2 regions of the Roseateles sp. DB2 genome follow, and region 1 is predicted to be linked to the other one. Evidence: predicted binding sites of a transcription regulator. Region 1 holds the regulator's gene; the other holds the start of a gene.
What was found. The regulator FliA, encoded in region 1, starts transcription of late flagellar genes. The targets are predictions, from matches to a motif close to CTAAAGTTTNNNNNNNNNNNGCCGNTA.
Positions count from the first base shown of each region.

Region 2: the regulator FliA is predicted to act here: its motif matches at 7,363-7,389, upstream of ACS5PK_RS11215 (YjfB family protein).

Region 1 is NZ_JBPZGY010000001.1:55,780-67,601, forward strand. Features, by position in the region: gene flhF (flagellar biosynthesis protein FlhF) at 1-1,006, shown strand, start outside; gene ACS5PK_RS00265 (MinD/ParA family ATP-binding protein) at 1,044-1,853, shown strand; gene ACS5PK_RS00270 (RNA polymerase sigma factor FliA) at 1,871-2,584, shown strand; gene ACS5PK_RS00275 (methyl-accepting chemotaxis protein) at 2,629-3,987, shown strand; gene ACS5PK_RS00280 (diguanylate cyclase domain-containing protein) at 4,009-5,883, opposite strand; gene ACS5PK_RS00285 (putative bifunctional diguanylate cyclase/phosphodiesterase) at 5,899-8,148, opposite strand; gene ACS5PK_RS00290 (ATP-binding protein) at 8,145-10,583, opposite strand; gene ACS5PK_RS00295 (sensor histidine kinase) at 10,833-11,822, shown strand, end outside.
Region 2 is NZ_JBPZGY010000005.1:390,917-402,738, forward strand. Features, by position in the region: gene ACS5PK_RS11185 (TonB-dependent receptor plug domain-containing protein) at 1-2,083, opposite strand, end outside; gene ACS5PK_RS11190 (CysB family HTH-type transcriptional regulator) at 2,307-3,230, opposite strand; gene ACS5PK_RS11195 (sulfate/molybdate ABC transporter ATP-binding protein) at 3,244-4,296, opposite strand; gene cysW (sulfate ABC transporter permease subunit CysW) at 4,293-5,171, opposite strand; gene cysT (sulfate ABC transporter permease subunit CysT) at 5,299-6,162, opposite strand; gene ACS5PK_RS11210 (sulfate ABC transporter substrate-binding protein) at 6,185-7,210, opposite strand; gene ACS5PK_RS11215 (YjfB family protein) at 7,398-7,610, shown strand; gene ACS5PK_RS11220 (hypothetical protein) at 7,935-8,360, opposite strand; gene ACS5PK_RS11225 (hypothetical protein) at 9,100-9,777, opposite strand; gene ACS5PK_RS11230 (O-acetylhomoserine aminocarboxypropyltransferase/cysteine synthase family protein) at 10,133-11,458, opposite strand; gene chrA (chromate efflux transporter) at 11,609-11,822, shown strand, end outside.

The sequences.
Region 1 (11,822 bases):
CGTGCCTCAGCTGTCCGACATGCCTGGCACCGGTCGCCGCGATCAGCAAGACATGATGAACGAGCTGCGCTCCATGAAGGGCCTGATCGAGGAGCGCTTCGGCGCCCTGGCCTTCATGGAAAAGCTGCAGCGCCAGCCTGTGCAGGCCCGCCTCACGCAACGCCTGCTGGACGTGGGCTTCTCTCCTGCCCTGGTGCGCAAGCTGGTCGAGGGCTGCTCGGTGCATCTGGAGGGCAAGGAGGGGGCCGACGAGACCCAGTGGGCCGCTCAGGTGCTGACCCGCAACCTGCTCACCGACGAGATGAACCCGCCTCTGGAAGAGCAGGGCGGTGTCTTCGCCTTGATCGGCTCGACCGGCGTGGGCAAGACCACCACCACGGCCAAGATCGCTGCGGCCTTCGCAACCCGCCATGGCGCTTCGCAGCTGGGCCTGATCACGCTGGACGCCTACCGCGTCGGCGCCCACGAGCAACTGCGTGCCTACGGCCGCATCCTCGGCGTGCCTGTGCACACCGCACATGACCGCGCGTCGCTGGAGGACCTGCTGGAGCTGCTCTCTGGCAAGAAGATGGTGCTCATCGACACCGCAGGCATGGCCCAGCGCGACAGCCGCACCCACGAGCTGCTGGAGATGCTGGCCCACCCCAGCATCCGCCGCATCCTGGTGGTCAATGCCGCCCAGCAGGGCGAAACCATCGAGGACGTGGCCGGCGCCTGGCGCGCCCAGACCTGCCAGGGCGTGGTCCTGTCCAAGATCGACGAGGCCGTGAAGCTGGCGCCTGCACTGGACACCATGATTCGCCATCGTTTGCGCATTATTGGCGTTGCCAACGGGCAGCGAGTGCCGGAAGATTGGCATCGCCTGTCGGCCCAGGCCCTGGTGCAGCGCGCGCTGCGCAGCCAGGCCCACGCTGCTTGGCGCATGGACAGCGCCGATGTGAACCTGATCTTTGCCGGAGGCCCCGCGCTGGCCGCCGTGCAGTCCACGGCCCCGGGCGTGCACTGAGCCGCCCCCGAGTCATCGACCCCATCGAGACCTCCCCATGCGCGAGCCACCCTTCAGCAAGACCCCGCAAGACCAGGCCGATGGCCTGCGCAAGCTCTTTGCCGCCTCCCGCGTGCGCTTCATCCCCGTGGTGAGCAACCCCGAAGTGATGGACTCCGGCGTGCTGCTGGAAGGCCTCTGCGCCGCCTTCTCGGAGATGGGCCTGCAGACACTGGTGGTCGATGCGGGCGAGCTGTCTCCCGCGGCCAGCGAGATGGCGGCCGTTGATCTCTCGGCATGCGTGGAGCGGCTGTCTCGCCAGGTGAGCTACCTGGCCGCCCGCGGCCTGCCGCTGCGCTACATCAATGCGAATGGCTCGGCCGCCGAGTTCCTGCAGGCCTTGAGCGAGGCCGCACCCCAGGCCGACGTCATGATCCTGCATGCGCCGGCCGCCGAACTGGCACGCGTGCTCAATTCGCGTGAACTGCGTCCGGTGCTGCTGGCCGATACCGATACCCGCAGTGTCACCCAGGCCTATGCCGGCATGAAATGGCTCAGCCAGCGTGCCGGCATCATGGTCTACAGCCTCTTGATGGCCTGCCACCCGCAGCTGCGCCTGGCGGAGCGCATCGCCCAGCAGATCAGCAGCTGCGGCGATGGCTTCCTGGGCGCCGTCCTGCGCGACTGGGCCTGCATGGATCCCCGCACGCCGCCCACGGCCCCCTTGTCGCCCGAGGTGCGACACCTGGCCCGCGAGCTCCTGGCGGTCGTGCCCCAGGGCCTGGCGCCAGATGCGGCGCAGCAGGCCCGCCCGCTGCGGCCCCTGGTGAATCTCCGTCCGGCACGGCCGGTGGTGGCAGCCAACTGATGTTGCAGGAGCTGAAGATGTATACCGCCAAAGGCCGCCTCGACAACTCTGCGCTGATCCAGCAGTACAGCGGTCTGGTCCGACGCCTGGCTCACCAGATGATCGCCAAGCTGCCGGCCAATGTGGAACTGGACGATCTGATCCAGGTGGGCCTGATCGGGCTCACTGATGCGCTCTCGCGCTTCGACGTGGCGCAGGGCGTGCAGTTCGAGACCTTTGCCACCCAGCGTATCCGCGGCGCCATGCTGGACGAGCTGCGCGGCGGCGACTGGATGAGCCGCGGCACGCGTCGCCAGCAGCGCTCCATCGAAGCCGCCGTACACAAGCTGGAGCAGCGCCTGGGGCGAGCGCCGCATGAGTCCGAGATTGCCGCCGAGATGGGCCTCAGCCTGGCCGACTACCAGGAAATGCTGTCGAAGGTGCGCGGCACGCAGCTGGTCTACCTGGAGGACATGAGCGGCGATGAAGGCAGTGACGACTACCTCGACCGCCATGTGGTCGACGAGAGCAACAACCCCATGGCGCAGCTGCAGGACCATCGCATGCGCGAGGCCCTGGTCGCCGCCATCAAGAACCTGCCTGAGCGCGAGCAGTTCGTCATGAGCATGTACTACGAGCACGACATGAACCTCAAGGAAATCGCGGCTGTGCTGAAAGTGACCGAATCACGGGTCTGCCAACTGCACAGTCAGGCGATCGCCCGCTTGCGCGTGAAGCTGCGCGACTGGTAAAACTTCTCCCCAGACCTTGGTGTCTGGCCTGGAGAGGAGTGCGCATGAAGTCCTGGTGGCAGTCCGGTTCAAGAGAACCGGCTCAATCCCCGCCCGCTGAGGGGCTGGGGGGCAAGGGCGCGGATGCCCAGGCCCTGGTCCGCTCTCTGGCCCAGCCTGTCTCCAGCCTGGGTCGCGATGCCGCCGAAGTGCGCGGTGCCCTCGAAGACACGCAGAAGGTGGTCGTCGCCCAGCGCGAGGCCATGCAGGCCCTGGGGCACGAGCTGCAACTGGTCCAGCAGGCCCAGCAGGGCATCGCCCGGGCCACCGCGGAGTCCATTGAGGCCGTGGCGCAGGCCCGTCTGGCCCTGCAGAACATCGGGACCGAAGTGGGGGGCATCGTGCAGACCCTGCGCCAGGTGTCCGATGCCGCGTCCGAGATCACCCGTATCGCGCTGCAGACCCGCCTGGTGGCCTTCAATGCTTCGGTGGAAGCCAAGCGAGCTGGCGAGGCAGGGCGCGGATTCGGCGTGGTGGCCGATGCCGTGAAGGACCTGGCCGCCCAGGTCGAGCAGAGTTCCAAATCCATCATGGGCACGGTCGGTGCCCTCGATGCCCGCATCGACACCTTCAGCCGCGAACTCAGCAGCGAAGCGCGCCAGGGGCATGAACAGAGCAGCATCCATGCCGCCTTCGGCACCGTGCATGCTGATGTGCTGCGCATCGCGCAGGCTGCCGACCAGAGCCAGCAGACCACGGCCGCCCTTGCCGATCGCGCCGCCGAGCTGGGCGGCGATGTGGCCCTGGCCCTGCGGCACCTGGAATCGGCCTTTGCCTGCAGCGACCGCTTCCTGCGCCTGTCCGAAGACCTGATCGAGCGCATCGCCTCCTCCGGCGTGCGTGTGGACGATGCGCTCTACATCGAGGGCGCCCAGCAGGCCGCGCAGGAGATTGGCCAGCTGCTGGAGCAGGCCGTGAAGCAGGGGCGCCTCAGCCTGCAGGACCTCTTCGACGAACACTACCAGCCCGTGGCAGGCAGCAACCCGCAGCAGCATCTGGCGCGATTCTGCACACTGGCCGACCAGCTCTTCCCGCAGGTGCAGGAGCGCCAGCTGCAGCTCTCGGACAAGGTCGTCTACTGCATCGCCGTGGATCGGAACGGTTATGTCTCCACCCACAACCGCAAGTACTGCCAGCCCCAAAGGCCGGGCGATGTGGTCTGGAACACGGCCAACAGCCGCTACCGCCGTATCTTCAATGACCGCACGGGTCTGGCCTCGGCCCGCAACGAACGCCCCTTCCTGCTGCAGACCTACCGCCGCGACATGGGCGGCGGTCGCTTCGTGCTGCTCAAGGAGGCCTCTGCGCCCATCTGGGTGCAGGGCCGTCACTGGGGAGGCCTGCGCCTGGCCTTCAGCTTCTGAGGCGGTGGGTACCGCCCCAGCCTATTCCACGATGCAAGCGCGGTTCTTGCCGGTGCGCTTGGCCTCGTAAAGGCCTTCGTCGGCGCGGTCCAGGGCCACTTCCAGAGTTTCGCCGGCCCGGTAGAGGGTGATGCCGGCCGAGAAGGTCACGAAGACGTCCTTGCCCTCGTGCATGAAGAGCGCGGCGGACAGCGAGCGCTGCAGCCGGGTCAGCACCTGCTGGGCCTCGTCCAGGGGCGTGCGGGGCAGCATCAGCACGAACTCCTCGCCGCCATAGCGGGCGACCAGGTCACCGGGGCGCAGCATCTGCGTCACCCGTGCGGCCAGGGACTTCAGGGCCTCATCGCCCGCGGCATGGCCCAGGCTGTCGTTGAGCTTCTTGAAGTTGTCCACGTCCAACAGGGCCAGGGCCAGCACCGTGCCCTCGCGCTCCAGCTTGGCCTGCTCGGTGTTGAAGGCAGCCTCCAGGCCGCGCCGGTTGGCGATCTTGGTGAGCTGGTCGGTCTGGACCTCGCTGGAGAGTCGCCGCAGCTCCACCTCCAGCTCATCGACCCGCCTGGACAGCTCGGAGGCCCGCTCGTGCTCGGTACTCAGGCGCTGCTGCGTGCTGTGGACCAGGGTCTGCACCGTGCGGCTTTCCTCGACCATCTCGCGCACCACACCGGCCAGGCTCTCCAGGGTGTCGGCCTTCTCGATCACGTCGGCGTAACGGCTGACATTGCTCTGGAAGCGGTCGGTGTGCTGGCCCAGCTGGCCCAGCTCCTCCAACATGCGGTGGATCAGCAGCTTGAGTGAATCGCGGGCCCGGGCGCGCTCGGCCTGCAGGCTCTTCTGCCGCTCCCGCGTGCCTTCCAGCAGCTCGCTGACCATGCGCACGCCGCGTGAACTCAGGCCGGTGTCCAGGGCCTGGGTCATCAGCTCGCACTGGCCACGGGCCCAGGAATCGTCCTCGGCCAGTTCGACCAGGCTGGCGCTGAGCGCGCGGCAGAGCTCGCCCATCTGGCCGAAGAGGTGGTGGCGGTGGTCCAGCATGCGCCGGGCCCGTACGCACAGGGCCTCCATGGATTCGGCGCGCTGCGGGCTTGCCCCCTGTTCGCGAAGGCTGGCCAGGGCGGTCTCGAGCTCGCGCTTCAGGGCGTCGGCTCGTTCGTCCGTCGCGGGCAGGGCGTGCTGCACGGTCTCGTGCAGGCTTTCGCCAACCAGGGGCCAGGCCTGGGGCCCGGCCTCGCGATCCAGGGCGCTGGTGTCCAGCAGCAGTTCATCGTCGCTGAAGAACTGGCTGGGTGTGCCGCCGGGGTCCTCGGTGCCGGGCTCCTGCACGTCCACGCCGACATCGCTGGTGTCGCTGTCCCAGCTGGTCAGCAGCTGGCGCAGCCGATTGAGCAGGCGGTGCGGGTCGCTGCGGTTGGACTCCAGCACGCGCTGCAGGCCGTCCTTCTTGCGGGCCAGGGTCCACTGGCGCCCCCCGCGTTCCAGACTGCGCACCAGGCGCTCGGTGACGCCGGCCATGCCGTCGGCCAGCACGGCCGGGCCGGCACTCTGCTGGAAGCGCTCCAGCACGCGCTGCGCCTCGTCCCAGCGAGCCTCGCGCAGCATGGCCATGACGTCCTGGCGGGCCTGCAGCTCGCTGAGACCCAGGCTCAGCAGGCGCTGCATCACTGGCTGGGCCCGTTCCGGGAGCGTGTCTGCCGCAGGCGCAGGCGTCGGTGCGGCGGCGGCCTCGCCGCCACCTGACTCGACCAGATAGGCCCGCGCATAGTTTTCGGGCGTGGGTTCCAGCTTGGCCATGGCCAGGCGGCGCAGGGCGGCCTTGGCGATCAGGGCGGGGGCCTGGGCTGCGGCGCTACCGGCCGGGCGGGCCGCTGAAGAGGGAGAGGAGGGCGAACGTTCGTCCATGGTGCTCCAGAAGGCTCAGCGCTGGCCGCCGGCCGGGCTGCTGACGGGTCTGCTCAGGGCCGGGTCGCCGTCCAGGCCATTGGCCTGCACGATCCAGGGCGCCTTGCGCGGCAGCACGGTTTGCGCGAGCCAGCGCTCCAGGTCGTCGGCGGCCAGGGGGCGACTGAAGAGGAAGCCCTGCATCACGCTGCAGCCCAGGCGGTGCAGCACCTCCATCTGGCGCAGGGTCTCCACGCCCTCGGCGATCACGCGCAGGCCCAGCGAGCGCGCCAGGGCGATGATGGCGGTGACCACGGCCGAACTCTGCGGGGTGATGCCCAGATCACGCACGAAGCTGCGGTCGATCTTGACCTCGGAGATGGGCAGGGTGGTCAGGTAGGCCAGGGAGGAGTAGCCGGTGCCGAAGTCGTCGATGGAGATCTCCACGCCCACCTCGTTGAGCCGGTGCAGGGCCGGGATCACGTTCTGCAGGTCCTTCATCAGGCCCGTCTCGGTGATCTCCAGCTGGATGGCCCGGTGCGGCACCCCGTAGGCGCTGACGCACTGGTGGATGTGCTCGACCAGGTCAGAGCGCTCGAAGAGCCGGTTGGGCAGGTTGACGGCGATGGCGTCGGAGAAGCCGAAGTTCAGCTGCCAGACCTTGGCCTGGCGGGCGGCCTCGCGCAGGGCCCATTCGGACAGCGGCACGATCAGACCGGTCTCCTCGGCCAGCGGGATGAAGTCGCCCGGCGGCACGAGCTTGTCGCCGCGCTGCCAGCGCATGAGGGCCTCGGCGCCCACCATGCGGGCGGCGCGCACGTCGATCTTGGGCTGGTAGTGCAGCACGATCTCGTTGCGTTCGATGGCCTTGTGCAGAGCGGATTCCAGCTCCAGCTTCTCTCGGCCGCGGCCGGCCAGCTGTGGCGTGTAGAGCGCCGAGGCATTGCGGCCCTGGCTCTTGACCGCGTACATGGCGACATCGGAATTGCGCAGCAGGTCGGCGGTGGTGGTGCCGTCACGCGGGTAGATGGCGATGCCCACGCTGGCGGTGACGAAGCACTCCTGGCCGGCAATGAAGATGGGCTCGCGCAAGGCCTCCAGCACGCGTTGCGCCACGCGCTCGGCATCGCGCTCGTCGGCCACCTCGGGCAGCAGGGCCACGAACTCGTCGCCGCCCAGGCGGCCCACGGCCTCCAGGGTGCGGTGCGAGCGGCCGCCCACGGACTCCAGCAGGCCTTCCATGACCTGGTCGGAGTGGCGCACGCAGGCGCGCAGGCGGCGGCCGACTTCCATCAGCAGTTCGTCGCCCGCGGCATGGCCCAGGGTGTCGTTGATGACCTTGAAGCGGTCCAGGTCGATCAGCAGCAGGCCCACCTCATGGCCGCTGCGGCGCGCGGCCTCGATGGCCCGCTCGGCCCGCCAGATCAGCTGGCGGCGGTTGGGCAGGCCGGTGAGGGCGTCGAAGTTGGCCAGCTGGCGGATCTTGTCCTCGGCCAGGCGGCGGTCGGTGACGTCCTGGATGACGCCGGTGTAGCCGCTGGCATTGCCGTGCTCGTTGAATTCGGGCTCGGCCTCGATGTGCAGCACGCGCTGGCGGCCGTCGACCAGAGTGACCGGCACGTCGGTCACCAGCACCGAGTTGTGGGCCATGACCTCGCGCAGCAGGCGCATGAAGAGCTGGCGCTCGTCCTTGGGCACCATGCGCATCACGCCGATGAAGTCCAGCGGCTCGTTGGGGCCGTAGCCGAACACGCGCAGGGCTTCCGTGGCCAGCACGAAGCCGCCGGCGCCGCGGTGCCATTCGAAGCTGCCCATGCGTGCCAGGTCTTGCGCGCGGGCCAGGCGGGCCTTGCTGCGCTCCAGCTCGATGCGGGTGCGGGAGCTGCGCAGCAGGTAGCGCAGGCGCCCCGCCAGCAGGCTCCACTGGGTGGATTTGACGAAGAAGTCAGTGGCGCCGACCTGGTAGGCGCGGTTGATGGAGGCCTCGTCATCCAGGCCCGTGAGCATGAGCACGGGGGTGGACTCGAAGCCCGGCATCTCGCGCAGGCGGCTGCAGGTCTCAAAGCCGTCCAGCTCCGGCATCATGGCATCCAGCACGATGATGTCCGGCGTCCAGGCCGACACCGTGCGCAGCGCCTCCTCGCCACTGCTGGCCTCGGTGATGTCAAAGCCCCGCTCGCGCAGGGCGATGGCGGTGAGCAGCAGATTGACTTCGTCGTCGTCCACGAGCAGCACGCGGGGCTGCTCGGGCAGGTCCTGGTCCACAGTCGGGTTGGCTGAGTTCATTGGGGCCCCGTCAACAAGGCTTCAAGGGCATGGCGCACCAGCCCCGCCTCATCATGCATGGCATCGATGAGCTTGTCCAAGCCTTCAGTCTGACCGTTGCGGGCCATGGTCTCGATATCGGCACAGTGTCGCGACAGCTGCAGAGCGCCCAGGCTGGCGGAGGACGATTTCAGGGTGTGCGCCACATGGCGGATGGCCGCCAGGTCCATGCCAGCCTCCCGGGCGCGCTGCAGGTCAGGCAGGAGCTTGTCCAGGGACTTGATGAAGGCATTGATCACCCGGGGCAGCAACTGGTTGCTGCCGCTTGGGTCCAGGTCCCGCAGGCGTTGCAGCGAGGCCTCATCCAGGCAGCCGGCGCTGCGCTCCGGCGTGGTGGGCGGTGTGGCAGACGGCATGGTCTCTCCATCGGGAAGGTGGGCCGATTCGGCGGGCGCAGGGGCGTTCTGGGGGCCTGTCATCACGGGCTGGCCCAGTTGGCGCTGCAGCACGGCCTGCAATTCCTTGCTGCGGATGGGCTTGGGCAGGTAGTCATCGAAGCCATAGGCCAGCAGCTTGCCGCGATCGCCTGACAGGGCGTTTGCGGTCACCGCGATCACCGGCAGACGGCCAGGATTGAGGAAACGGAAGCGCCCATCGCCGCCGCGCCGGAAAATCTGCAAGGCCTGGATGCCATCCATGCCAGGCATGTGGATGTCCATCATGACCAGGTCGAAGGCGGATTCGCCCAGGGCTCGCAGCCCCTCTTCACCACCGTTGGTGAGGTACACCGTGCAGCCCAACTGCAGAAGCATCTGCTGGATGACTTCCTGGTTCACGGGGTTGTCCTCCACCACCAGGATGTGCCAGGCCGGAGCGGCCGTGGGGGCTTCGCCCTGTGCAGGACTGTCCAGGGCCGCGCCGTTCTGCAGGGGCAGCGTCAGGCTGAAGATGCTGCCGCCTTCTGGCCGCGCTGCGGCTTCCAGCTGTGCGCCCATCTGCTGCGCCAGCTGCTGCGCGACGGCCAGGCCCAGGCCTGCGCCTCCGTAGCGTCGAGCCAGGCTGGCATTGCCCTGGGTGAAGGGCATGAACAGGCGCTGCAGCTTCTCGGCAGGGATGCCGATGCCGGTGTCCACTACCTGAAGCACGAGCGCGGAGCGTGCCGAATCCATGGGCTGGTGCAGGGCCAGCAGCCGGACTTCGCCCTGCTCGGTGAACTTGAGCGCGTTGTCCAGCAGCTTGCCCAGCAGGCGCCGCAGCGCGCCAGCAGACACCGGCACCGACGCGGGCAGGTCCTCCGGCAGCTCCAGGGTCAGGCGAAGGCCGCGCGACTCGGCCTGCGGCCGGTACTGGGCCGCCAGGGTTTCCAGCAGGGGGCGCAGAGGACAGTCGTCGCCGCGCCGCTCGGCCGCCTCGCCTTCCAGGTGGGCCAGGTCCAGCATGTCGTCCAGCAGGTGCTGGAGGTCCTCGGCGCTGGCCTGGACCTGCCGCGCGTAATGCTGCTGGCGCTGGTCCAGCGAGGTGTTCAGCAGGAGCTGGGTCATGCCAAGGATGCCGTTCATGGGCGTACGGAACTCATGGCTCATATTGGCCATCAGCAGGCTCTTGGCCTGGCTGGCGGACTCGGCCTTGTCGCGCGCCGCCTGCAGCTCTCGGTGGCGCTGCTGCTCTTCCGTCACGTCAGCCAGGATGCCGTAGACCAGAGGGGCTCCGCCAGCATGGACCTGCACGCGGGTACGCAGTCGCACCCAGCGCAGGCCGCGGCTGGGGTGCTGGATGCGGAGCACCATGTCCGAGGACTCGCCCGCAGCCTGGGCCAGCAGGCGGCGTTGGTAGAGCGCGCGGTCCTCGGGGTGGATGCGCTCCTCGAACAGTCGGGGACCATGGCGCAAGTCCATGGGGCTCAGGCCCAGGGTGTCCAGGAGCAGGGGCGAGCTGAAATGCAGGCGGTCCCATTCCGCATTGGTGACGAAGAGGCACTCGCTGACGGCGTCGGTCACCTCGCGGAAGCGGGTGTCGCTTTCCTGCAGTGCGCGTTCAAGCTGGCGGCGGGCGTTGGCATCCTGGAGCATGAGCACGGCGAGCGTGCGCCGCTGACCGGCCAGGGGCATCAACAGGCGCTGGACCTGCAGCCAGCGCGGTCCGAAAGGCGTCTGCACCCGCAGATCCTCGCGGGCGCCGCGCCGGCCCTCGCGCAAGGTCTGCCAGCGCGCCGGCGCGCACAGCTCGGCCAGTGCCGGGTCTACGCCCTGGCCCAGGGGCTGTCCCAGCACGGTGGCGCCACGCAGCGAGAGCAGGCGCTCGGCCTCGCGGTTGAGATGCATGAGCCGGCCATCCTGGCTGTCCATCAGCACCAAACCCAGCGGGAGGAGGTCCAGCAGGGCCAGGGAATCGCCAGGACTCAGGGCCTGCAGGAGCTGGCGCGCCGCCTCGCCCGCGAGCGTGGAGTCTGGCGTCATGGCTGCCCTGCACGAGCGTGGGGCGGATGGCGCCGACCAGGGCCCTCAAGACCTGACCCTTGTCCCGGTGGCGGGCATTGCCTGTCGGCGCCTGTGCTGGCATGTCCCATCGGACATGGCCTTTGTCTTTCCTGCATGGATCTTCTCTCTGCGGCGGGCGCCGCCTCACAGGCGGGCCCTGGACCCTCGTCGCCGCATTCTCGGTGAAACGCCGCAGAACTGGGTAGAGGGATCTTTACAATGAGTTGCATGAGCAGCCTTAGCCAAGTCCCGCAGCGTGGTCGACGCCGACCCTGGTGGGGCGGCGCCCTCTTGGGACTGGGGCTCGCGTTGCTTGGATTCAGCCTGTGGCTGCTGGGCAGCCTGGAGCCTCAAGGGGCCTTGTGGAGCGGACTGCTGGCCGTGCTGGCCATGCTGCTGCTGTGTGTGGCCCTGGCCTTGGGCTGGCATCTCGGCGTGCGCCTGACGCGACAGCAGCTGGGCGAGTCGCTGCGTGAGCTGCGCCAGCAGTTGCACGTGCAGGCCCAGGTGCAATCCGACTGGCTCTGGCAGACCGATGCTCAGCACCATCTGGTGCGTTGGCAGGCTCCTTGGGGTCAGCCCGGATCGAGCTGGGTGGGCCTGGCCGCGACGCAGTCCCTGGCCGAGCGCCTGCACCTGGACACGGCGCCGGCCTTGCTGTTGCAGGACGCGCTGTCGGCCCAGCGCCCCATCCAGCAGCTCACACTGAGCGGTGCCTCTGCCTGTACCAGGCCGCATGCCGGTGACTGGGTCTTGCAGGCCGTGCCGCTGCTGGATGGCGGGGGACGCTTCTGCGGTTTCATGGGCAGCGCCCGCTTCGCGGCGGAGTCCCTGGTACAGGCGCCCATACCGGCGCCCATTGCACCGTCTGGGGACAGCCGTGGCGCAGGGCAGCCGATCGACGGCGAGGCCCTGCGCGCCGAGCAAGCCGCCTTCGCCTACACCGTCTCGCATGATCTGCGTGCGCCCTTGCGGGTGGTCGAGGGCTTTGCCCGCATCCTGCGGGAGGACTACGGGCGCCTGCTGGATCGCGTGGGCAACGATCATCTGGACCGTATCTCGGGTGCGGCCCAGCGAATGAACCAGATGATTGACGCCCTGCTGGCCCTGAGCCGGCTCTCGGTCCAGGCACTGGAATGCCGACCGGTGGACCTGAGCCTGCTGGCCGGGCTCGTCGTCGAGGAACTGCGGCGGGATTCGCCGCAGCGCCAGGTGGAG
Region 2 (11,822 bases), on a different contig from region 1:
TGCGCACTTTCCAGAGGTCCGCCGAGAAGTCCAGATCGGCGCTGGGCGCCCAGACCACGCCCAGGTTGAAGGAGCGGCCCTTTTCGGACTTCAGGTCCTTGGAGCCGGAGCGGGCGTAGTTGAAGCCGGGCGAGACCTCGGCGTAGTCGCACTTGTCCAGGTCCCCGCCGGCCTTCTTGCAGCGGTAGTAGTCGGTGGAGGAGGCGTAGTAGCCTCGGCTCAGCGCGGTGTAGATGTACTCCATGTCCGGGGCGCGGAAGCTGGTGGCGGCCTGGGCGCGCAGCAGCCACTGGCCATTGGGGCGGAACTCCAGGCCGGCGTTGTGGGTCAGGCTGCCGTCCTTGCGGCCGGCGAAGCGGTAGGTGTCGTAGCGCAGGGCGCCGGTCGCGGCCAGGCGCTCGCTCAGCGGCGCACGCAGCTCGGCGCCCAGGGCGGCGCGCGATCGCGTGCCTTCGTTCACCACTGCCTCGCTGGTGTTGTAGAACACGCCCTGTCCCAGGCGCGGGTCGCCGGCATTGCGGAATCCCTGCGTGCCCAGCTCGGCCACCAGGGCCGCCTTGAGCGGGCCGGCGGGGAGCGTCAGCCAGTCGCCGTTGGCGCTGAGGCTGAGGTTGTGCGTCCAGCTGCGGTTGCGGCTTTCGCTGCGGCCGATGAGCTGCTCGAACTCGGCCGGCGCCAGCGGCGTGAACAGGCGCGCGGGGTCCGGCGCATGGCTGGGCACGCCCTTGGCATCGACGCCCTGCTTGGGCCCGAGGAAGAACTCGTCGATGCCGGCCAGGAAGCGCGGGGTGATGCCGCGGTTGAGTGAGCCTGAGGTACTCGCGGCGGCTTCGTAGCTCCAGCCATTGGCCCACTCGCCGCGAACGCCCAGGGCCAGGCTGTGGTTGCGGTCCCGCCATTCGCGGTTGAAGGCCTGGGCGCCGCCCAGTTCCTCGGGCGCCAGCCGGCGCGACCACGTCTCCAGTTGGCCGCTGCGGGTGTTGAGGAAGTAGCCTGGCCCGTTGGCGGCCGAGGTCCAGGACGGGCCGCGGGTGTTGTTCTCGGTGCTGGTGCTGCTCAGCAGGCCTTCGGCGAAGAGCTCGGTGCCGGGGTCCAGCGCGTACTGCACCACCGACAGCAGGCTGAGGCTGCGGTTGCCGGTCTGCGTGGTCCAGTAGCTGGGCGAAGCGCGGCCCGTGCCGCAGTAGAAGCCGTCCTTGGTCTTGACCCGTGCCAGGCTGCCGTCGAAGAGGTCAGCATGGCTCTCGCAGACGCCGGCACCTGGGTCGAGGTACTGACGGGTCTTGGCATTGCGGCGTGCAAAGGCCGCTGCGGGCTGGGCGCCGGCCAGCGTGGTGTCTGCCATGAACTCGCGCTGGCGGCTCCAGATGGGCTGGCGGCCGCTGAGCTCCAGGCCCCAGACGCCTTGCAGGGCGCCGCGGTCCAGACCGCCGCTGAGCTGCAGGCGCAGGTTCTCGCCGCCGCCCAACTGGGTACCGCCAGCCTTGAGGTCCAGGGTCAGGTCTTGCTGGGACTTCTTCAGCACCACGTTCACAACGCCGGCAATGGCGTCGGAGCCGTAGATGGCCGAAGCGCCGCCGCTGAGCACCTCGATGCGGTCGATCAGGGCCGAGGGCAGATTGGCCAGGTTGACGAAGTTCACCGAGCCTTCGTAGGCCGCCGGATAGTCGGCGATGCGCCGGCCGTTCAGCAACACCAGGCTGTGATTGGGGCCCAGCCCGCGCAAGCTGATGGCATTGGCGGCGGGGGTGAAGGTGTTGCCGAAGTCCTCGCCCTGGGTGAAGCCGGTGTTCTGGGTGAGGTTGGCCAGGGCGTCGGAGACGTTCTTGTAGCCCAGGCGGTCCAGGTCCGCGCCGCGGATCACCGTGACCGGACTGGGCCCTTCGCTCTGCAGGCGGGAGATGCGCGAGCCGGTGACCACCACCGTGGGTTGGACGTTCGTGCTTGTGGCCGCGGCTTCCTGCGGGGGCGGCGTCTTGCCGTCCGGCGATGTCTGGGCGGCGGCCGGGAGGGCCAGGCTCAGGGCGAGGGTGAGGGGCAGGAGAGGCAAAGGCAGGGCCTCCCGCAGAGGCAGGGACATCATCGTGCAATCCTTGGTCAGGTTGGGTCAGTCGGGGCCGGTCAAGCCCCTGGGACGGCCGGCGGGCGCGGGGCTGCCGGCTGAAGGAGCGCGCCGCGGTGCATGGCAGACCGGCGGCAGCTGGAGCCAGACTCTAGGGTTGACCCTGATGGAAACCAAGAAAGGAAAGCGCGCAAGCACATGCGCTGGGGCTCGGTCTTGCCGTGCTAGGCGCTGGAAGCGCCCATCAGGCCTCGCCGCCCAGCGCCTCGCGGATGCGCTCCTCGCTGAGCGAGCCCACGCATTCCTGCAGGAAGCGGTAGGCATAGCCACGCAGGTAGTGGCCCTTCTTCAGGGCCAGGTGCGTGGTGTTGGTGGGGAAGAGCTGGGAGGCGTCCAGCAGGCGCAGGCCCGCGTCGCGCTGGGGCTCGAAGGCCATGGAGGCGATGATGCCCACGCCCAGGCCCACTTGCACATAGGTCTTGATCACGTCGGCGTCCAGCGCAGAGAGCACGATGTCCGGTGCCAGGCCAGCCTGCGCGAAGCTGGCGTCAATGCGGGCGCGGCCGGTGAAGCCCTCGTGGTAGGTGATCAGGGGCTGCTCGGCCAGGGCCTCCAGCGTTAGCGGCTCGCTGCCCAGGGCGTGGCCCTCGGGCACGACCACGCTGTGGTGCCAGTCATAGAAGGGAAAGGTGACGAAGGCCGGGTCCTCGCCCAGGGCCTCGGTGGCGATGCCGATGTCCGCCTCGCCCGACTGCAGCAGGCTGACGATCTCCGCCGGGTTGGCCTGCAGCAGCACCAGGTGCACCTTCGGGAAGGCCGCCTTGAAGCGCGCCACCACCTGCGGCAGGGCATAGCGCGCCTGCGTGTGCGTGGTCGCCACGGTGAGCTGGCCGGCCTCGGCGTCGGCGAACTGGTCGGCCAGGCGCTTGATGTTGCGCGCGTCCTGCAGCATGCGGTCGACGATGATCGCCAGCTCCTTGCCCGGCGCGGTCAGGCCCAGCAGGCGTTTGCCGCGGCGCACGAAGAGCTCCACGCCCAGCTCGTCCTCCAGGTCCTTGATGTGCTTGGACACGCCGGACTGCGAGGTGAACAGCGCCGCCGCCACCTCGGTCAGGTTGAAGTTCTGCTGGACGGCCTCGCGGATGATGCGCAGCTGCTGGAAGTTCATGGGCGTGGCGTGATCAGGCGGCCTCGAAAAGGGACAGGCGCGAGGCCTGCAGCTGCACGCGCTGGCCCGGCTGCAGCTGCAGCTGCGAGGCCTGCTCGCGGGTGAGCTCGGCCTCCAGGTGCTGGCCGTCGGGGCCGCGCAGCTCCACGCGGGCCGCGGCGCCGAAGCTCAGCACGCGGTCCACGGTGGCGGGCAGGCCGTGTGCCTGGGCGTCGGTGAGGATCTGCAGCTCATGCGGGCGGGCATAGGCCAGCACGCGGCCCTGCGTCTGCAGGCTGCCGCCGTGGCGCAGCTGCTGCTCGCCCATGTGCAGCACCGAGCCCTGCGCCTCGCCCTCGAAGCGGTTGACCGCGCCCAGGAAGCCGTAGACGAAGGGCGTGGCCGGACGTTCCCAGACTTCCTGGGGCGAGCCCACCTGCTCGACCTTGCCGTGGTCCATCAGCACGATGCGGTCGGCCACTTCCAGGGCTTCCTCCTGGTCGTGGGTGACGAAGATGCTGGTGATGTGCAGCTCGTCGTGCAGGCGGCGCAGCCAGCGGCGCAGCTCCTTGCGCACCTTGGCGTCCAGGGCGCCGAAGGGCTCGTCCAGCAGCAGCACGCGCGGCTCCACCGCCAGGGCGCGGGCCAGGGCGATGCGCTGGCGCTGGCCGCCGGAGAGCTGGGGTGGGTAGCGGTCCGCCAGCCAGTCCAGCTGCACCAGGTTCAGCAGCTCGTGCACCTTCTTCTTGATCTCGGCCTCGCTGGGGCGCTGTTTGCGCGGCTTCACGCGAAGCCCGAAAGCCACGTTGTCGAAGACCGTCATGTGGCGGAACAGGGCGTAGTGCTGAAACACGAAGCCGACCTGGCGCTCGCGCACATGGGTGTCGGAGGCGTCCTCGCCGTCGAGCAAGACCTGACCCCGGTCGAGCGTCTCCAGCCCGGCGATGATGCGCAGCAGCGTGGTCTTGCCGCAGCCCGAGGGGCCCAGCAGGGCGACCAGCTCGCCGGTGGGGAAGTCCAGGCTGACGTCGCCCAGGGCGGTGAAGTCGCCGAACTGCTTGTGGATGTTGCGGACCTGGATGCTCATGCTTCTTCCTTCGCAGCGCGTGCGGCGACGGCTGCTCTCCATTCGACGAACTGCTTCAAACCGAGGGTGACGAGGGCCAGCAGCGCCAGCAGCGAGGCCACGGCGAAGGCGGCGGCGAACTGGTACTCGTTGTAGAGAATCTCGACGTGCAGGGGCAGGGTGTTGGTCTGGCCGCGGATATGGCCCGAGACCACGGACACCGCGCCGAACTCGCCCATGGCGCGGGCATTGCACAGGATCACGCCGTACAGCAGGCCCCATTTGATGTTGGGCAGGGTCACGTGCCAGAAGGTCTGCCAGCCGCTGGCGCCCAGCACCGTGGCGGCTTCTTCCTCGTCCCGGCCCTGGGCCTGCATCAGCGGGATCAGCTCGCGGGCGACGAAGGGGAAGGTCACGAAGACGGTGGCCAGCACGATGCCCGGCACGGCGAAGATGATCTTCAGGTCATGCGCCTGCAGCCAGGGCCCGAACCAGCCCTGCGCGCCGAAGAGCAGCACATAGATCAGGCCGGCCACCACGGGCGAGACGGAGAAGGGCAGGTCAATCAGCGTGATCAGCAGCTGCTTGCCGCGGAAGTCGTGCTTGGCGATGGCCCAGGCGGCGCTCACGCCGAAGACGAGGTTCAGCGGCACGGCGATCACGGTGGCGATCAGCGTGAGCTTGATGGCCGAGAGGGCGTCCTCCTCGATCAGCGCGGCCAGGTAGACGTCGAAGCCCTTGCGCAGGGCCTCCGTGAACACGGCCACCAGGGGCAGGATGAGGAAGAGGGCGAAGAAGCCCAGGCCGAGCAGCAGCAGGGTCCAGCGCACCCAGGGCGCCTCGCGCGTGGCGGGGTTGCTCTGGTAGCGGCCTCTCGGGCGCTGCCCCAGGGCCATTGTTGTTGATCCGCTCATGGATGTCGTGGCTCCAGCTGATTCTGTCGAGCGACACCCGAGGATCCGGCTCCGCCGGTCCTTCGGGTGTGCCCCCTTGAGGGGGCGCGCGAAGCGCGTAGGGGGTGGGTCATTTCCGGCGGGCACTCCAGGCCTGCAGGCCGTTGATGCCCAGCAGCAGCACGAAGCTGAACAGCAGCATCACGGTGGCGATGGCCGTGGCGCCCACGTAGTCGTATTGCTCCAGCTTGGAGATGATCATCAGCGGCGTGATCTCGCTCACCAGCGGGATGTTGCCGGCGATGAAGATCACCGAGCCGTATTCGCCCACGGCACGGGCGAAGGCCAGCGCAAAGCCCGTCAGCAGGGCCGGCGTCAGCGTGGGCAGCACCACGTAGCGGAAGGTCTGCCAGCGGTGCGCGCCCAGCGAGGCGGCGGCTTCCTCCAGCTCGGTCTCCATGTCCTCCAGCACCGGCTGCACCGTGCGCACGATGAAGGGCAGGCCGATGAAGATCAGCGCCACCAGCACGCCCAGCGGCGTGAAGGCGACCTTGATGTCATGCGGGGCCAGCAGGGAGCCGATCCAGCCGTTGGGCGCATACAGCGCCGTCAGCGCGATGCCGGCCACGGCGGTGGGCAGGGCGAAGGGCAGGTCGATGAGTGCATCCACCAGCTTCTTGCCCGGGAACTCGTAGCGCACCAGGCACCAGGCGAGGATCAGGCCGAAGACGAGGTTGATGCCCGCTGCCAGCAGCGCCGCGCCGAAGCTCAGGCGGTAGGAGGCCAGCACGCGCGGCGAGGTGGCCGCGGCCCAGAAGGCCTCGAAGCCATGGCCCGCGGACTTGAGGAAGACCGCTGCCAGCGGGATCAACACCAGCAGCGAGAGGTAGAACAGCGTGAAGCCCAGCGTCGGGCCGAAGCCCGGCAGCACGCGGCGGCGCTTCGGGATCGGCACGGCGGCGGCCTGTGCTGGGGTGAGGACGGCGGTGGTCATGGCAATGGCAGTGAGCGATCGTTCAGCGCTTCAGGGTCGACACGATCTGGTCATAGGTGCCGCCATCGGCGAAGTGCGTCTTGCCCACCTTGGGCCAGCCGCCCAGCAGCTGGTCCACGCTGAAGAGCTTGATGTCGGCATAGCGCTGGGCATGGCGCTTGAACACGGCCGGGTCGCGCGGGCGGAAGTTGTTCTTGGCGATGATTTCCTGGGCCTCGGGCGTGTAGAGGAAGTCCAGGTAGGCCTTGGCGAGCGCCGTGTTGCCTTTCTTCGCAGCCACCTTGTCGACGATGGCCACCGGCGCCTCGGCCTCGATGGAGACGCTGGGCGCGACCACGTCGAACAGGCCCTTGCCGAACTCGTTCTCGATCAGCTCGGCCTCGGCCTCGAAGGTCAGCAGCACGTCACCGATGCCGCGCTGGGTGAAGGTGGTGGTGGCGCCGCGGCCGCCGCCGTCCAGCACGGGCACGTTGGCGAAGATCTTGCCGACGAGCTCACGCGCCTGCGCCTCGCTGCCGCCCTTGGCGATCACGCTGCCCCAGGCCGCGAGGTAGCTGTAGCGGCCGTTGCCGGTGACCTTGGGGTTGGGAATGATCACCTGCACGCCTGGTTTGGCCAGGTCGGTCCAGTCCTTGATGCCCTTGGGGTTGCCCTTCTTCACCAGGAAGACGATGGTCGAGCTGTAGGGCGCGGCATTGTTGGGGAAGCGCTGGCGCCAGTCGGCGGGGGTCAGGCCCTTGTCGGCGAGTTGGTCCACGTCGGTCGCCTGGTTCATGGTGACCACATCGGCCTCCAGGCCGCCGATCACCGAGCCGATCTGCTTGCTGGAGCCGCCATGCGACTGGTTCAGCACCACGGCCTGGCCGGTCTTGGCCTTCCAGCTGGCGGCGAAGGCGGGGTTGATCTGCTTGTAGAGCTCGCGGGAGACGTCGTAGCTGACGTTGAGCAGGCCGGGTTCGGCCGCCTGTGCCGGCATCAGCATCGCGGCCAGAGGCAGGGCGGCGGCGAGCAGCAGGGAGCGGCGGGGCAGGGAGCGCAGGAACGTCATGGCGGAGCCTCGAATGATCAGGAGCCGCCAATGTGCCCAAGGTTCCTTATTCGATAAACGATAGTTTTTGTATTTGCTTATCCAGAATAAGCATTGATGCAGGCGTGCATAAGCCGCGGCGGGGTCGCCGGGCCGGCGATCGGCAAACAGTCCTCAAGCCGGCGCGGGGCCTGCCGATAGTGCCGCAATGGACATCGCCAATTCCTCCAGCGTCGCCGCTGCGGTCAGCAGTGCCTCCAACAGCACGCCCGGCGAGGTCGGCGCGGACGCCAGCCTGCTGGTGCTGCGCAAGGCGCTGGATGCCCAGGAAATGGGCGCCGCCCAGCTCATTGCGGCCCTGCCGCAGCCGGCCTTGGCCACGAGCGGGCATCTGGGGCGGAATCTCAATGCCTACGCTTGAGTGACGGCGTTGGCCTGACGCCCTCCACGGCTGCGACTCGGTCCGGGCCCAGGGGGCTTCAGCGGTCCTGATCGCCCGAAGGTGCCGATCGCCCGGATGTGCAGGCCCTTGATGCGGACGGCTTCGGGCGCATAGCCTGCGCTTGCATGGGGTGGGGCAACTCGGAGGTCATTCCATTGCGGCCCTGCGAGCAGATCTGCCAGTGGACTGCTATCGACCCGGAGCGGGCCATGGACCGCCTTGACTGCGATCCTTCAAGCGGTCACTCAACGAGGGCGCCCGCGGCCATAGAGAAGTCGGACAACAACTCAGTCGATGGAGTGTCTAGACGGGGTCGTGGTATGACAGGACAAACTGGCCTCCCGAGTCATGCTCGACTCGCAAGCCTTTGCTCTTGAATTGACATTGACCATCAGCGGGCGGCAATCCGTTGCCCATGTAGCCGAACGAGACTTTCTTCGAACTGCGCTGCGCCGCAGCCAGAAGGGACGCTGCCTGGTCGGTTTGCTCCAACGTTGGATGATCGGAGTGCACGAATGGCAGCCATGAGTACCAGGGCGAGCGCTCTTGCCGGACCTCGACCTTGGCCTGGCGGCACTGCTCGTAGCGGGCTGGCGGCTGATCCCAGGTAATGACAAAGGTGTAATTGCCGCGCTCACCGGAAAAATTGCTGACAGTGCCGGCTGAATAGTCGCCACCGGCCAGTGCAACGGAGGGGCAGGCGACTGTTAGGAGAATGAGGCGCTTCATCTTGTCGTTCTTAGCGGCTTGTACGCAACACGCTGAAATGACGATCTGCCCGAGCCATAGGCCGACTTAGGCGGCGTGCCTTTCCGGGGAGATGCCTTCTGCGCGATCAGCAGGGAAGAACACATGACCTTTATTGGGGGCAAGTAGCCACTGAGAAAACGTCGATGGACTCGACTCGGATACGGCTAACTTCAGTTCGCTCGAAGTGGGTTGGGTAGCGTAAGGGCCACTTACCCAAGCATCACGCACAGATCGCAGCGCCTTGTGCTCAGCGGTCCCCAACCCCCTAGCCCAGACCACTCGCGAGGCGAAGAATCCGACAATTGGAGTCTCGTCCGGCTGCCCCGGTATGCAGAGGTTCGATCCTTCGACAAGTACATGGAAGAACGGCATACCACCACAGCCTACCTGATACGGGTCATTCCTCGATGACTGCTCCTGGCTGCGACCACGCGTTCGCGATCGCCTCCCATAGCTGCCGGTTGAGCCAGTGACGCCGGAACGACCGGTCTCCGACCCGATGGACTCAGCCTATCGACCCGGAGCGGGCAAACGATGTGGCGAATTCGCTGCCCCAGAGCAGTCATTCAACGCCCTGGTTAACCGGCGCCGGAAGCCGAAGGCTGGAGGGTACCGACATAGGCCATGAAAATGCCGAAGGCATGGCCTATGTTGGCGTCCGCGTTGAACCCCCAGTTAGGCTGGGGAGCGAAGGCACGGTGTTGCACTTGCATTTTACCTAGGCTGCTGTTTGGATGGAATGAACGGTGCATAGCTTGGCTAGGCTGCCGAGGCGAAGAACATGCTCTGGATGCCCTAATAAGGTCGGTTGACTTGCCCCAGGGGTAGTTGTGATTTGAGTTGCCACGTTATTCAACTGCAGTGCATTGCCTCGTGCAAAAGCGAGCCGATATTCTTTCTGGCGCGCGAAGTCCACTGTTTTCTGTAGAACCATCCTCTCTGGTACTGCCCACTCTGCGAGTGGTGCTTCCGATGGGGAGTAGTAATCCACTCTGCCATGGAGCAATCTTGCATTTTTTATCCACCTCCGAAGCATCAATGCTGCACGCACTTTTGCCAGTAAAGCTGTTGGATTGTGGATCTCGACACAGACGTCCGTTTTGAATTCGCTGGCTAGTTCTGTCGAACATTCCTGTGCAAGGCAAAAGACAAAGATTTCTCTGTCTTGTACGCTCGATTCGAAAGACCCGGGGAGGTTGAATTTCTCACCAGTAGTTAAGTTGTTGATTGCTAACCCTTGTGGTGGGCTGTAGAGCCTTCGGCCTTCGTGTCGATCGCCTCGTACTTCTAGCTCCTCGTAGTTCCTGAAGTACGACAGCGAGCGAAACAACAATTCACCTCGGCCGACAAATGCGTCGAGGTACTTTGATGGCAGGTATTTAAACAGTGATGCCACGAAGAAAAGCCTAACGTGTTATGGGGAGACAGACACTGCTGCATAATATCGGCGCTGTCCGTATAACAACACCGCAGCAAGCTTTCACAAGCCTTTGATTCATTGGCGATTTCTCCCAGTCTGCAGTCGCGCCCAGGGTACTAAAAATTTGACAAAAGCGGCACGGGTTGCAACTGCTGCGACGCATCAAGGCTCCAAGCTGATGCGGCGGCAAAGCGGTCACTGCCAGCCTTCCGCTCCTGGCCGAAAGCAGGCTAACAGCCCAGGCCTGGCGGCCGGCAGCAACCGCCGCACAGCCACCGCAGCGCGCCGCGGACCGGACTTCCGCCCCCGGCGCCGCAGCCTCCCCCAATCCTCACACCGCCGCCAACGCCCCCTCCAGATCCCGCCTCAAATCGTCGATGTGCTCAATGCCAATCGACAACCGCACCGTGTCCTCCCCCACACCCGCCTGATCCAGCTCGGCCGGTGAGAGCTGGCGGTGGGTGGTGGAGGCGGGGTGGGTGGCCAGGGACTTGGCGTCGCCGATGTTGACCAGACGGGTGAAGAGCTGCAGGGCGTCGAGGAAGCGGGCGCCGGCCGCGCGCGGGTCCTGGCCCGGCGCGGTCTTCAGGCCGAAGGTCAGCAGGCCCGAGCCCTGGCCCGAGAGGTACTTCTGCACCAGGGCATGGTCCGGGTGCTCGGGCAGGCCGGCGTAGTTGACCCAGGCCACTTTGGGATGGTTCTGGAGGTGCTGTGCCACGGCCAGGGCGTTCTGGCTGATGCGGTCCAGGCGCAGGGCCAGGGTCTCGATGCCCTGCAGGATCAGGAAGGCATTGAAAGGCGACAGCGCCGCGCCGGTGTTGCGCAGGGGCACGACGCGGGCCCGGGTGATGTAGGCCGCGGCGCCCGCAGCCTGGGTGTAGACCACGCCGTGGTAGCTCGGGTCGGGCTCGTTGAGGCGCTTGAAGCGGGCCTTGTGCTGGTCCCAGGGGAAGCGGCCGGAGTCGATGATGGCGCCGCCCACCGCCGCGCCATGGCCGCCCAGGTACTTGGTCAGCGAATGCACGACGATGTCCGCGCCATGCTCGATGGGGCGGCTCAGGTAGGGGCTGGGCACGGTGTTGTCCACGATCAGGGGCACGCCGTGACGGTGCGCCACCTCGGCAATGCGGGCGATGTCGGTCACATTGCCCTGCGGGTTGCCCAGGGACTCCACGAAGACGGCCTTGGTGCGCTCGTCGATCAGGCCCTCGAAGCTCTCGGGGCGGCGGTAGTCGGCAAAGCGGGTGGTGATGCCCAGCTGGGGTAGGGTGTGGGCGAAGAGGTTGTAGGTGCCGCCGTAGAGCGCGCTGGAGGCCACGATGTTGTCACCCGCCTCGGCGATGGTCTGGATGGCATAGGTGACGGCCGCCTGGCCCGAGGCCAGGGCCAGCGCGCCGATGCCGCCTTCCAGCGCGGCCAGGCGCTGCTCCAGCACGGCATTGGTGGGGTTGTTGATGCGGGTGTAGATGTGGCCCTCGGCCTTGAGGTCGAAGAGGTCGGCCGCGTGCTGGGCGCTGTCGAAGGCATAGGCCACGGTCTGGTAGATGGGCACGGCCACGGCGCGGGTGGTGGGGTCCGGCGAATAGCCGGCATGCACGGCGCGGGTCTCGAAGTGCCAGTCGGCTTCGGGGCGGGCGGCGGGAGTGGTCTGGCTCATGGAAGCTCCTGAAGGGTCTCGAAGGGAAGGTGGGGCAAGCCTAGCGCCTGGAAGCCGTGGCCGTCCTGTCAGGTTTTGCATATCCATGTTTCCAAACCGCAGAGCCTGCAGCGGCCGGGGGCGGGGATGTGCCGTAGCATCGGCGGCGCCATGCCCGACCATCCCTTGCCCGCTGCCGATGCACCGCCTCATCCCTCGCTGGGAGAGGCCCTGCGCTACTGGCTGCGGCTCGGCTGCATCAGCTTCGGCGGGCCGGCCGGGCAGATCGCGCTGATGCACGAGGAGCTGGTGCGGCGTCGGCGCTGGATCAGTGAGCGCCGCTTCCTCCATGCCCTGAACTACTGCATGGTGCTGCCCGGCCCCG